3 regions of the Providencia sp. Marseille-Q8014 genome follow, and region 1 is predicted to be linked to each of the others. Evidence: predicted binding sites of a transcription regulator. Region 1 holds the regulator's gene; each other region holds the start of a gene.
The links. The regulator PurR, encoded in region 1, represses purine synthesis genes. The targets are predictions, from matches to a motif close to CANGCAAACGTTTGCNTG.
Positions count from the first base shown of each region.

Region 2: the regulator PurR is predicted to act here: its motif matches at 3,452-3,469, upstream of purM (phosphoribosylformylglycinamidine cyclo-ligase).
Region 3: the regulator PurR is predicted to act here: its motif matches at 1,587-1,604, upstream of purL (phosphoribosylformylglycinamidine synthase).

Region 1 covers NZ_CBCOPT010000001.1:2,515,087-2,519,886, forward strand. Annotated here, with positions in the region: gene rnt (ribonuclease T) at 1-110, shown strand, start outside; gene ACWPW6_RS11045 (Grx4 family monothiol glutaredoxin) at 217-564, opposite strand; gene sodB (superoxide dismutase [Fe]) at 1,068-1,646, shown strand; gene cydH (cytochrome bd-I oxidase subunit CydH) at 1,724-1,807, opposite strand; gene purR (HTH-type transcriptional repressor PurR) at 2,089-3,114, shown strand; gene punR (DNA-binding transcriptional activator PunR) at 3,115-4,020, opposite strand; gene punC (purine nucleoside transporter PunC) at 4,144-4,800, shown strand, end outside.
Region 2 covers NZ_CBCOPT010000001.1:1,999,690-2,004,489, reverse strand. Annotated here, with positions in the region: gene arsC (arsenate reductase (glutaredoxin)) at 1-244, shown strand, start outside; gene hda (DnaA inactivator Hda) at 278-985, opposite strand; gene uraA (uracil permease) at 1,102-2,403, opposite strand; gene upp (uracil phosphoribosyltransferase) at 2,468-3,094, opposite strand; gene purM (phosphoribosylformylglycinamidine cyclo-ligase) at 3,533-4,573, shown strand; gene purN (phosphoribosylglycinamide formyltransferase) at 4,573-4,800, shown strand, end outside.
Region 3 covers NZ_CBCOPT010000001.1:1,610,497-1,615,296, reverse strand. Annotated here, with positions in the region: gene purL (phosphoribosylformylglycinamidine synthase) at 1-1,503, opposite strand, end outside; gene mltF (membrane-bound lytic murein transglycosylase MltF) at 1,949-3,583, shown strand; gene tadA (tRNA adenosine(34) deaminase TadA) at 3,642-4,178, opposite strand; gene leuE (leucine efflux protein LeuE) at 4,374-4,800, opposite strand, start outside.

The DNA of each region.
Region 1 (4,800 bases):
AGCAAGCTCACGGGGCCTTATATGATACGAATCGTACCGCACTGTTGTTCTGTGAATTAGTAAATAAATGGAAAAAGCTAGGTGGTTGGCCACTCGCAGAGCAAGAGTAACCCCGCCCCCTTAAGCCCCTTAAGATACAAAAAAACCGCATTAGCTTAACCTATGGGGCTAATACGGTTTTTTAGATTTACTCGGCGTTCTTAACTAAGCAGATACTTACTCCGCACGAGTCTCATCCGCAGAGCGATACTTATCAGCAGTTTCTTTAATCAGTGACTGGAGTTCACCGCGCTGATACATTTCCATGATGATATCGCAACCGCCTACTAGCTCACCATCAACCCATAATTGTGGGAAAGTTGGCCAATTAGCGTATTTTGGTAGTTCTGCACGAATATCTGGATTTTGCAGAATATCGACATAAGCGAAACGTTCACCACAAGCAGATAAAGCTTGAACTGCCTGAGCAGAAAAACCACAGCTAGGGAGCTTAGGAGAGCCTTTCATGTACAGAAGGATTGGGTTTTCTTTAATTTGGCGCTCGATTCTTTCAATTGTCGTCATTTTTACTTCCTTAGAACATGGGTGCTGATTTGCAGTCAGTCGCCATCGTCAGCCATTTTCTCAACGATGGCGACTAAGCTAGAATATTTGACCGGAATGTTAAAACGTGATTGTTTCATACAATATGCCAGTTTTACAGGGGTATTACTATAGCACTCCAAGCTGGAAAAAGGGATTTTTTCTAGAATCCCGTTTTAAGTTACACGAACTTCCTTCAGCAAGGCAGAAAAGCGCGATCTTAAACTCTATTGATTAAGATAATTATCTCTATGATTTTAAGGTGTTTTTGTTGAAAAAATTTGGTAATATATGACGCAGAATATCCATGCCTATAACTCGGCAAGCATCTCATGCTATTATTAATCTATTAAAGAATAAGCAAGACCGCATGAACGTTCGGTTCGTGTATAACTCATAGCAAGATATACGTATTAAATTATTTGCTCACTTTTATGAGCACCACACCCATATGTGTTGTTTTAAACGCAAACAAGGAGTACGCAATGTCATTTGAACTTCCCGCTCTACCTTATGCTAAAAATGCGCTAGAACCTTATATCTCGGAAGAAACCTTAGAGTATCACTATGGTAAACACCATAATACCTATGTTGTTAATCTCAACAATTTAGTCAAAGGTACGGCTTTCGAAGGTAAATCACTGGAAGAGATCATCAAGACTTCAGATGCGGGTATTTTTAATAACGCCGCACAGGTTTGGAACCATACTTTTTACTGGCACTGCTTAGCACCAAATGCGGGTGGAGAACCAACCGGTAAAGTTGCTGAAGCCATTAATAAAGCTTTTGGTTCTTTCGCTGAATTCAAACAACAGTTCACAGATGCTGCGATTAAAAATTTCGGTGCCGGTTGGACTTGGCTGGTTCAAAAAACCGATGGCAGCTTAGCTATTGTGAATACATCAAATGCGGCAACCCCTATCTCTGGTGATGATAAACCTATCCTCACTGTCGATATTTGGGAACACGCTTATTACATTGATTACCGTAATGCGCGCCCTAAATACCTAGAGAACTTCTGGGCCTTAGTCAACTGGAAATTCGTTGAAGAAAACCTCGCTTAATCATTTTCTTTAGAGAATAGCTAAAGGGCGAGTCAATACTCGCCCTTCTTAATTTCACCTTTAATTAAACAGTAAAATTAAAAAATATGTACTGCAAAAGCAATGATCACAGCCAAAGAACCTAACGCTGCTAATAGTCCAAATTTAAAATCTGTATCCATGAGTCCCTCTCATCATAACGAACAGTTAACCAGCAAAATAACCATAACTTATACATGGTTAAATAAGTATGACATGACGATTTATAAAAACCAGTGTCTATATCACAGGTTATAACATCAATTATTTCTTTTGTTTTTGCGCTAGATCAGACAAAATCGATAACTAATCGCTAAATTATTGCCAGTTAAGGCACTATGCCTCAATATGTAGGTAATATTAGGTAATTTTTTAATAAGAATTCATAACAAGACCGATTATTGGTCAGGAGTTTTTTTTTCCCATGGCAACGATTAAAGATGTGGCGAAGCGCGCTGGCGTCTCCACCACAACCGTATCCCATGTAATAAACAAAACGCGCTTCGTAGCTGATGATACTAAAGCGGCTGTTTGGGCTGCGATAAAAGAACTCAACTATTCACCGAGTGCTGTTGCTCGTAGTTTGAAAGTTAATCATACAAAATCAATTGGCCTACTCGCGACATCAAGTGAGGCGCCTTATTTTGCTGAAGTGATTGAGTCAGTCGAGAATAGTTGCTATGAGAAAGGTTATACCCTTATTTTATGTAACTCTCATAATAACTTAGGTAAGCAACAAGCTTACTTACAAATGCTTGCGCAAAAGCGTGTTGATGGGCTACTCGTCATGTGTTCTGAATATCCCGATAAACTAATCCATATGCTGGAAGATTATCGCAATATTCCTATGGTCGTCATGGACTGGGGCACTTCCCGTGGTGATTTTACCGACAGTATCATTGATAACTCTTTTCATGGCGGTTACCTCGCAGGTCGTTATTTAATTGATCGTGGTCACCGTGACATCGGCGTGATCCCTGGCTCTTTAGAACGCAACACCGGTATTGGTCGACTGACGGGTTTTAAAAAAGCCATGGAAGAAGCGAAAGTGACTTTACGTGATGAATGGATCGTGCAAGGCGACTTTGAACCAGAATCTGGTTATAAAGCAATGATGCAGATCTTAAGCAATAAGCAAAAACCTACTGCCGTGTTCTGTGGCGGTGACATTATGGCGATGGGCGCAATTTGCGCTGCGGATGAGATGGGATTGCGTGTTCCTCAAGACATTTCTATCATTGGCTATGATAATGTGCGCAATGCGCGTTATTTTACTCCCGCGTTGACGACTATCCACCAGCCTAAAGAGCGTCTAGGCCAGATGGCATTCGCTATGCTGCTTGATCGTATTGTGAACAAGCGCGAAGATGCACAAACGATTGAAGTCCATCCTCGCCTAGTTGAGCGTCGTTCTGTTGCTGACGGACCATTTATTGACTACCGTCGTTAATTAAGGCGCTAACCATTCGGCGTTGAGTGTTTCACTATCCCCAAGATATTCAAGTAACCAACTCAACGCCGGTGATGTATTCTTTTCCACCCACGTTAAACAGCAAGGACTCGGAGGGAATGGCTGAGATAGCTGCAATTGGGCTAATTTCCCCTCATCACAAAAGGGCTTTGCTCGGTGCTCAGGTACCATGCCAACACATAAGCCATTAACAAGACATGTCATACCATTTTCCCAAAAAGGCACCACTAAACGCCGCTGATTATCTAATGCCCATGTATCTCTTTTCGGCAAGTTACGTGAGGTATCTTCAAGGCATAAACTTGGGTATTCGCGCATTTGATCGTCTGTCAATTTTCCTTTTAGCTGTGCCAGAGGATGGTTTGGACTGGCCACACAACGCCATGACATAAACCCCATATCACGAAAACTATAACGCTCTCCGATGGGTGAAGCGCGCGTCGCACCAATCGCAACATCAACACGCCCATCGGCGAGTGCATCCCATACGCCGTTAAACACTTCAGGATGAATATATAATTCGATATCAGGAAAATGACGATAGAAATCTAAGATCAGTTGCTCTGTTCGCTGAGGTTTGACAATACAATCTACCGCGATACTAAACTGCCCTCGCCAACCATTTGCTGCCTGTTGACATTGGTGACGCGTTTGTATCATTTTTTTGATAACGGAGCGACTTTGCTTGATGAAAATCTCCCCTGCCTCAGTTAAGGCAACATCGCGGTGACGACGTTCAAAGATAGGTACAGCAAGCCATTCCTCTACTTGCTTAACCGTATAGCTAATTGCAGAAGGAACACGATGCAGTTCTTCCGCAGCGCCACTAAAACTTCCCGTTCTTGCAACGGCATCAATAACTTCTAGAGCATGAGCTGACCACATAATGATACCCTTCAAAAATTTTGATAGCAGATTCCAAATATTACCGTTTCACAATGTAAAAATACAACCTATAAAATAGAGTCTCTGTTAACAATTATGTAAATTCTGGATAAGTAAGCTTCCATGACAAATTCTGCGACAAAAAACTCCCCAGGCTTTATGCTTTACCTTGCTGGTTTGAGTATGCTTGGTTTTTTAGCCATCGATATGTACCTGCCTGCATTTGGTTCAATGCAAACGGCATTAAACACTTCTGAAGGTGCGATTAGTGCTTCTTTGAGCATTTTCTTAGCTGGTTTTGCCTTTGCACAACTTTTGTGGGGGCCATTATCTGACAAACTGGGACGCAAACCGATATTGATCGCAGGTTTATCGTTATTCATTGTGAGCTGTTTAGGCATTTTATGGGTAACGGATGCGACTCAACTCCTTATTTTGCGTTTTTTACAGGCGGTTGGCGTCTGTAGTGCGGCTGTGCTCTGGCAAGCTCTGGTCATTGACCGCTATGATGCTGCGAGCACTCAAAAAGTCTTTGCTTCGATTATGCCTTTAGTGGCTCTTTCTCCGGCTTTAGCACCGTTATTAGGTGCATGGGTTCTTGAACATTATAATTGGGAAATTATTTTTATTGTCTTAATGGCTGTTGGTATTTTATTGTTAATTCCAACCCTGTTATTGAAAAAGAATCCTTCAAAAGACATGACGGTGGATTCCCATGACCAAGAATCTATTTCGTTTTTAAAACTACTGGGTTCACGTATCTATAGTGGTAACGTGTTA
Region 2 (4,800 bases), 520 kb from region 1:
TCCACCTAGTGTTTCTCAACTAAAACAATTGTTAAAGGCGTTAGGCTTTGCAGATGCTCGCCAACTCATGCGCACGAAAGAAGAGTGCTATAAAACGCTAAATTTAGGGGAAACCACTTTAACGCAAGAACAACTCATTCAAGCCATGCATGAAAACCCAAAACTGATTGAGCGCCCTATTGTTGTCAAAGGCAAACAGGCAAAACTAGGACGTCCACCCGAGCAAGTCCTTGAGCTTTTATAAGGATACAAAAAAGGCAGCTAAGAGGCTGCCTTTTTATAACTGGAGGATATCTTTGACAAAAGGAATTGTCAGTTTACGTTGTGCAACAATTGATGCATGATCCAGTTTGTTCAAAATATCAAATAACGTCCCCATTTTTCTGTCTAGACGTTTTAACACAAAGCGACATACATCTTCTGGTAATTCAAAACCACGCATCCTAGCGCGTAGCTGCAACGCACAGATTTTGTCTTCATCACTCAGTGGATGCAGTTTATAAATTTGCCCCCAATCTAGACGAGAAGCTAAGTCAGGAAGAGAAAGTTCAATTTGCCTTGGTGGCCTATCACCTGTGATCAACAAGCAGGTACGACCGATTTCTAAAATACGGTTATACAAATTAAAAATCGCCATTTCCCATTCAGGATCACCCGCAATACACTGAATGTTATCGATACAAACCAAAGAAAGGTGTTCCATACCTTCCAAAACTTCAGGAACAAAATAGGCACGTTTATCGAGTGGTACATACCCTACCGCCATATCTTGTTCGGAAAGTTCAGCGCAAGCGGCATGCAATAGATGGCTTTTTCCTCCACCTTCACGAGACCAGTAATAAATATAGCTACCGTGGGGTTGATTAATGGCGAGTTTAATCGCAGACAACAACGCTTCATTTTCGCCTGCATAAAAGCTAGCAAACGTTTCATCATCAGGTAGATAGAGTGGTAGTGAAAGTTGCGATGGCGTGTTCAGAAGCACCTCTGGCTGTGCAAAACAATTAACAGTAGAAAGTTTACCATAAATTTCAAGCATAAATGAACAAGAAGAAACTCAATTGCCGATGCTTTCATCACATCGGCAATTGCAGATTGCTTTTATTTCTTAGACTGGTGAGTCTCTATTTCTTCAAGGTCTGACGTTACAAATTGTTTTTCAGGGCGCACAAAAGTAATAAAACGGAATACTAAAGCCATCACAATACCAACAATTGTTGCTAAGGCCATGCCTTTCAGTTCCGCTTGACCGATATGGATCACCGCCCCACTGACACCAATGATTAAGATGACAGAGGTTAGGATTAAGTTTTGCGGTTTATTATAATCAACCTTCGAGTCAATAAGAACACGAATACCGGACGCTCCAATGACACCATAAAGTAATAATGAAACCCCACCCATAACAGGTACTGGCACTAGCTGAATCGCAGCGGCTAATTTACCTACACACGAAAGCAAAATAGCAATCACAGCCGCACCACCGATAACCCACGTACTGTAAACCTTAGTAATTGCCATGACCCCGATATTTTCACCATACGTGGTATTCGGTGTTGAGCCAAAAAAGCCAGAAATGACAGTAGAAAAACCATTTGCAAACATAGAACGGTGCAAACCAGGATTTTTCATTAAATCACGCTCAACAATATTTGCCGTCACAACTAAGTGACCAACGTGCTCAGCAATGACAACTAACGCAGCAGGTAAGATAGTTAAGATAGCGAACCATTCAAAACGTGGTGTATAAAAAGTCGGTATTGCAAACCATGGCGCTTCAATGACAGGTGTAAAATCGACAATCCCCATAAAATAAGACAACGCATATCCCGCCAAGAAACCAATTAAGATAGGAATAATGGATAAAAAGCCGCGGAAGACAACAGCACACAACACGGTCACCACCAGTGTGGTAATCGAAATGATTAAGGTACTTGAATCGACTGGAGCGCCTTCTTTAGGCAACAAACCCGCCATTCCCGCGGCTGTTTGTGCTAATTCGAGGCCGATAACCGCAACAATGGCGCCCATTGCCGCGGGTGGAAACATAACATTTATCCAACCTCGACCCGCAACTTTGACAATTAACGCCACAATACAGAATAAGACACCACAAATAATAAAGCCGCCTAATGCCAATTCATAACCAAGAGGTAGCAAAATCATCACGGGTGAAATAAAAGCGAAACTGGAACCTAAATACGCAGGGATCTTCCCTTTACAGATAAATAGATAAAGTAAGGTGCCAATACCGTTAAACAACAAAATCGTTGCTGGGTTAACACCAAATAAAATAGGTACAATCACTGTCGCGCCAAACATGGCAAATAAATGTTGAAAACTTAGCGGTATGGTTTGTAGTAGTGGTGGCCTTTCTTCAACACTAATCGCACGACGTGTCATTTTTTCATCCCCTTAATGCATTTTTATCATCAAAAAAAAGCCGACTTCTAAAGTCGGCTAATTATTATTTAGTACCAAATATCTTATCGCCAGCATCACCTAGCCCAGGAACAATATAGCCATGTTCATTTAGGTATTGATCAATGGACGCGGTATAGAGCTCGACATCTGGGTGAGCTTCTTCAAGTGCTTTAATCCCTTCAGGTGCTGCAACCAGCACTAATACTTTAATTGATTTACAGCCCGCATTTTTCAACAGGTCGATCGTGGCGATCATTGACCCACCCGTTGCCAGCATTGGGTCAACCACCAAAGCCATACGCTCATCAATATTGGAAACTAATTTTTGGAAGTAAGAGACAGGTTTAAAGGTTTCTTCATCACGATACACACCGACAACACTGATTCGAGCGCTTGGAATACTTTCTAGAACGCCATTCATCATGCCGATACCTGCACGGAGAATAGGTACAACAGTGATTTTTTTCCCTTTAATTTGCTCTATTTCTACAGGACCACACCAACCTTCAATGGTAACTCTCTCAGTTTCTAGGTCAGCGGTTGCTTCATAAGTTAGTAGGCTACCAACCTCTGAGGCCAGTTCACGAAAGCGTTTAGTGCTTATATCATGATCTCGCATCAGGCCGAGTTTATGTTTAACGAGAGGGTGTTTTACCTCAACGATCTTCATGGAATTCTCCTACTATTTTAGACGTCAGCGCACAAAAAAATCGCGGGATTATACCTCTTTTTATGGAAGATGCCACTATGCCATGTTTGATTGATGTCAAAACAATCAGAAATAGCTTATTTTTAAACTCACCATTTCACTCAATATGCCAATAGCACATTCCACTACCTTGAACCGAATAACCGCATGCATGCAATGAAATATATTCAATAAAATCACAATGTAAAATTATAGATGCTCAATCGCATTTTACCTTATGTAAACGGTATAAATATTTGCAACAAGCATTCCCCCATAAACACTAAAGCTTAATTTCGCTACGATAAAAAACACGATGATGATTTCATTCATAAAGCTATCGCAAACGTTTGCTTAGCCTGTTAGAATAGCGTTTATTGAAGTCTATTTTTCCAAAACACAATTGCCTTGGGGGCCGTAGTGACTGATAAAACCTCTCTCAGCTATAAAGATGCCGGTGTTGACATTGATGCAGGTAATGCATTGGTTGAACGTATTAAAGGCGTAGTGAAAGAAACTCGCCGACCAGAAGTTATGGGAGGATTGGGAGGGTTTGGTGCGTTATGTTCCCTGCCACAAAAATACCGGGAACCTGTGTTAGTTTCAGGTACAGATGGCGTTGGTACTAAACTGCGCCTTGCAATGGATTTAAAACGCCACGACACGATCGGCATCGACTTGGTCGCTATGTGCGTTAATGACTTAATTGTACAAGGTGCCGAACCGCTATTTTTCTTGGATTATTACGCAACAGGCAAGCTGGATGTTGATACCGCAGCAAGTGTGATCACAGGTATCGCAGAAGGTTGTAAACAATCAGGTTGTGCCCTTGTCGGGGGAGAAACCGCGGAAATGCCCGGTATGTACCACGGTGAAGACTATGATGTTGCTGGATTCTGCGTTGGTGTTGTTGAACGTTCCGAGATCATTGATGGTAGCAAGGTTAGTGCCGGTGATGCACTGATCGCATTAGCATCAAGTGGCCCCCACTCTAATGGTTACTCATTAGTACGTAAAATTCTTGAAGTGAGTCAAACCGACCCAGAATCAACAGACCTTGAAGGTCAATCACTGGCTGACCACCTATTAGCACCAACTCGTATTTATGTAAAAAACGTCCTTGAGCTGATTGAAAAATGTGATATCCACGCAATCGCACACATCACTGGCGGTGGTTTCTGGGAAAATATTCCTCGTGTATTGCCTGAAAATACACAAGCACAAATTGATAAAGCGAGTTGGCAATGGCCTGCGGTATTCAATTGGTTACAAAAAGCAGGCAGTGTGACAGATCACGAAATGTATCGCACCTTTAACTGTGGTGTCGGCATTATTATTGCCTTACCACAAAATGACGTTGATGCGGCACTCACGCTGCTCAACGGTTTAGGTGAAAAAGCATGGCAAATCGGTTCTATTGCTCAGCTTCCTGCGGGTGAAGAACAGGTTGTTATCCGCTAATGAAAAAAATTGTTGTTCTTATTTCAGGCAGCGGCAGTAATTTACAATCGCTGATTGATGCGACGTCCAATGGCCTTCAGGCGCAGATAGTGGCTGTCATCAGTAATCAACCCGATGCTTATGGGTTGATTCGTGCACAAAAGGCAGGGATCCCTGCCTTAACGCTAAGTGCAAAATCATTGGCAAGTCGTGAAGAATATGACGCTGCATTGATGGCAATGATGGAT
Region 3 (4,800 bases), 900 kb from region 1:
GTCATGAATAAAGAGAATTGGGTTGTTATCACCTAACTGCCAGCAATTATCGATCACTTCTTGGCAGCGACGCTCCATTTCAGGGTTATCACGCTGTACTGACGCAAAATCCAGATCCGCATCGGATTGACCCGAGGCCATTGAAGAGGCTGCACCACCGCCAAGCCCAATGTTCATTGATGGGCCACCAAGCACAATCAGTTTTGCACCAACTGGGATCTCCCCTTTTTGGACATGATCAGCGCGAATATTACCAATCCCCCCCGCTAGCATAATCGGTTTATGGTAGCCTCGTAGCTCTTCACCGTTGTGGCTATTGACCTTTTCTTCATAGGTACGGAAATAGCCTAAAAGCGCTGGGCGGCCAAATTCATTATTAAATGCGGCCCCCCCTAGTGGCCCTTCAAGCATAATATCGAGTGCAGTAACAATGCGTTCTGGTTTACCGAAATCTTCTTCCCAAGGCTGCTCAAATCCCGGGATACGGAGGTTAGACACGGAGAAACCCACTAACCCTGCTTTTGGTTTTGCCCCACGGCCTGTTGCACCTTCATCACGAATTTCACCACCAGAGCCTGTTGCAGCACCTGGCCACGGTGAAATTGCTGTTGGGTGGTTATGCGTTTCCACTTTCATCAAAATATGAGCATCTTCTTGATGATAACGATAAGTGCGACCTTCTGGTTCAGGGAAGAAACGCCCTACAGAAGAGCCTTCCATCACTGCGGCATTATCTTTATAAGCCGATAAAACATAATCAGGTGTTGTCTCGAAGGTGTTTTTAATCATTTTAAACAGCGATTTCGGCTGTTTTTCACCATCAATGATCCAGTCAGCATTAAAAATTTTATGGCGGCAGTGTTCTGAGTTTGCTTGTGCAAACATATATAACTCAACATCTGTTGGGTTACGTTTTAATCCTGTAAATGCATCAAACAAATAGTCGATTTCATCATCAGCCAGCGCTAACCCCATTTCGATATTCGCTTTTTCAAGTGCTGAACGCCCTAAGCGAATGATATCGATAACTTTCATTGGCTGTGGTTGATGATGAACAAAAAGCGCTTGAGCCTGCTCAAAGTCGCTAAAAACCGTTTCCATCATGCGGTCATGAAGCAGTGCCGCAATGGCTTGCCATTGTGCCTGTGATAAAGCATCCGCCTGCACATAATAAGCGAGACCACGTTCAATTCTTTCGACTTGAGGTAAACCACAATTATGTGCAATGTCAGTCGCTTTGGATGACCAAGGAGAAATGGTACCAGGGCGTGGGGTCACTAATATCAGTGTGCCAAATGGCTCATGCTCCGCGAGAGAAGGTCCATATTTTAGCAAACTACGCAATTTGCCTTGCTCGCTATCACTCAAAGGTGCTGATAGTTCAGCGAAGTGCATATATTCAGCATAAATATCCGTAACAGGAAGCTGTTTTTCAGCAAACAACGCCAAAAGGCGAGTAATACGAAATGCTGATAGAGCAGGTGAACCACGCAAAATTTCCATAGTCATAATTTCTCTCATTTAAACGCCAGCCCTGATCATAAAAGCAGGGGAACTGGGAGACATTATAGAGCAATGCGAATCAATACGAAACCGTTTGCGTGACTAAAAATAAAGCAAACCGCTAAAAATTATTAGGAATGAAATAGCACAATATTGGTTGCACGGATCATAATTGTTGAGCAAAATGTCCAAACACTGGAAATATAACCATTACTTATAATTATTTTTTTACAACAACACCGGCATAAAACCCCTCATGGTTTTCCGAGCCACAAGTAGGCAGCAAAGTTTCTTAGCGCCACTATAATGAAATATTCGGATGGCAACTTAATTTGCTCAATTGATAAAGCAATGAAAAGTTCAGAGGGTATACATATGAGATATTTTCTTGAATAACATAAAGGTTAACTATTTAATCATTGTGATTGTTGCGCTTTTAGCGGCCATGATTATTGGACTTAATCTCCGTTGGCCCAATACGCAAGACAATCAGCTCAACCAAATCATCTCTCGCGGTGAGCTACGAGTGAGTGCAATTAGTTCTCCGTTGATCTATCAAGATGACGAAGCAAACTTGCATGGTTTTGATTATGAGCTTGTTCAAAGCTTTGCCGACTATCTCGGCGTTAAATTGAACATCACCCTGCGACCAACCGTTGAGCTAATTTTCGATGATATTGAGAATGGCAATGCAGATATTGGTGTTGCTGGATTGCTCTATAATAAAGATAGGCTGAAAAAAATGAAAACAGGGCCTAGCTATCTCAATGTCACACAGCAACTGGTTTACCGAAAAGGCTCTACACGCCCTAAAAGTTTTGAGGATATTAACGGTAAGCTCGTCGTGATGGCAGGTTCTGCTCATGCTAGTACCCTCAAAATGGCGGCTGAAAAACATCCTGAGTTGGTTTGGGAAGAAACAACCGAATACACAACTAGCCAGCTATTAGAGATGGTGGCGGAAGGGCTGATTGACTATACGCTAGAAGACTCTATTTCTGTTGCATTACAACAACGTATTCATCCTGAAATTGCGGTCGGATTCGATTTAGTCGATGACCATGCCATCACTTGGTATATGAAACGCCTTAATGATGATAGCTTGAACGCTGCTCTACTTGATTTTTTTAATGCCAGCAATGAATCCGATTTGCTCGCAAGGCTCGATGAAAAATATTTTAGCCATGTCGGTTCATTTGACTACTTTGATACCATGTCATTTATCAATGCTATCAATAAAAAACTTCCTACTTATCAACCACTGTTTGAAAAATATGCTACGGCGCTTGATTGGAAACTATTAGCGGCTATTGCGTGGCAAGAATCGCATTGGGATCCGTTGGCGACATCACCAACAGGGGTTCGTGGGCTCATGATGCTCACCAAACCAACCGCCGAAACAATGGGCGTTGCAGATAGATTAGATCCTGAAGAGAGTATTAAAGGCGGAGCTGCATATTTGGAATATTTAATGCAACGCCTTCCAGTTTCTATCGCCGATGATGATAGAATTTGGTTTGCACTGGCCGCCTATAATATGGGGTATGGCCATATGCAAGATGTCAGAAAACTAACTGAATTACAAGGTGGAGACCCAGACCGCTGGTTAGATGTAAAATCGAGACTCCCTCTGTTAACTCAAAAAAAGTATTATTCACAGCTTAACTATGGTTATGCGCGAGGGCATGAAGCCTATCGCTATGTTGAAAACATTCGTCGCTACCATCAAAGCTTAGTCGGCTATTTACAAAATCAAGATAAGAAGCAACGTGCATTGGCTATTGCCGAAAAATCATTGATTTTATTTCCACCGCTTGTCTCCCCTCACAGCCCCAATGACAAAACTGAAAGCACTGAGACGTCAGGGGATCCGGAAACAATCGTCGATAACGTGCCGCCGTCTACCACGCAAAGTGATGTGAAAGAGAAAGTCAGCCTAAAACAGAAACAATCCCCCCACAATGCATACAAACTGCCAGCCATTTCACCTGCAAATGGCCAGCCCTCTTTAGGACAATATCTCCTCTCCATCAACCCAGAAAAAAGCGAGCAGGATAAAGAAGATACTGTAACGAATTAATCAATGATTATCTGATTGGTCGATAAGGAATGTGTTGTTAGATATCGCTTTCGTTTATTCAGGCATTTTTGCTGTTTCGATTTTCAACACACTCACATTGAATTTGACTTAGCATTCTTTTTTGTTCTTTCTTTTGTGCTCTGCGCATTTTAAAAAAAGCACTTAACATCGTAGAGCAGGTTTCTTCGAGTACCCCACCCGTTACATCAATATAATGATTTAATCCTGGGCGTTCTAATAGATTAATAAATGAACCACAAGCCCCTGTTTTAAAATCTTTGGCGCCATAAACTAAGCGCCCTATTCGACTATGCACTAATGCACCTGCACACATAATGCAGGGTTCTAAAGTCACATACAGTGTGGTGTCTAATAGTCGATAATTATTAAGTGCCTTCCCACCTTGCTGTAAGGCGATAATTTCAGCGTGAGCTGTAGGGTCATGACTTTCAATTGAACGGTTCCATCCAGATGCAACTAATTGGTTATCCTTAACTAATAGTGCACCTACAGGTATTTCACCTGCATCTTGAGCATTTTTCGCCAATTCTAAAGCGCGATTCATCCAGTACTCATCAATCTCTACTTGCGTCACACCAACCTCTTCACTGTCTATTTTGATAGATTATACCCCAAATAGCTTGGCTTGCATGCAGATGATGAATCATGTAGATACCTAGGTGAGTTAAAAAATACCTGAACGTTGCCGTTATTATTAGCGCAACAGCAACGTCAAAGATAATAATTACAATCCATTGATTCAATGAAACTTTATTCAAAAAGATTATGATTAGTTACTGAAAATTGCCAGTTTCGCTGCAAATCCCATAAAAAAGCTGCCTACTGCACAATTTCCTAATTTAGCTAACACTTGTTTTTCACGTAAAAAACGCGCAATGAGGTAGCCACTAAAAATTAATAAACTTAGGTAGAGAAAGCTAACAAATTCAAGGATTGACGCTAGCACAAGGTAAGGTACCCATGCTTGTGCATAACTAAAGTCAATAAACTGAATAAAAAAGGAAATATAAAAGAGAATGGCTTTTGGGTTGGTTAAACTGAGGATCAGCGCTCTCGTGAAGATTTTTTCTGATTTGACCACGACCGAATCATCACCAGTATTGGGTAATTTTTTCTGTTTAAAAGTAACAAAAAGAATTTTACTCCCTAAGTATAATAGGTAAGCAGCCCCCAAATAACGCACGATCATAAACAGC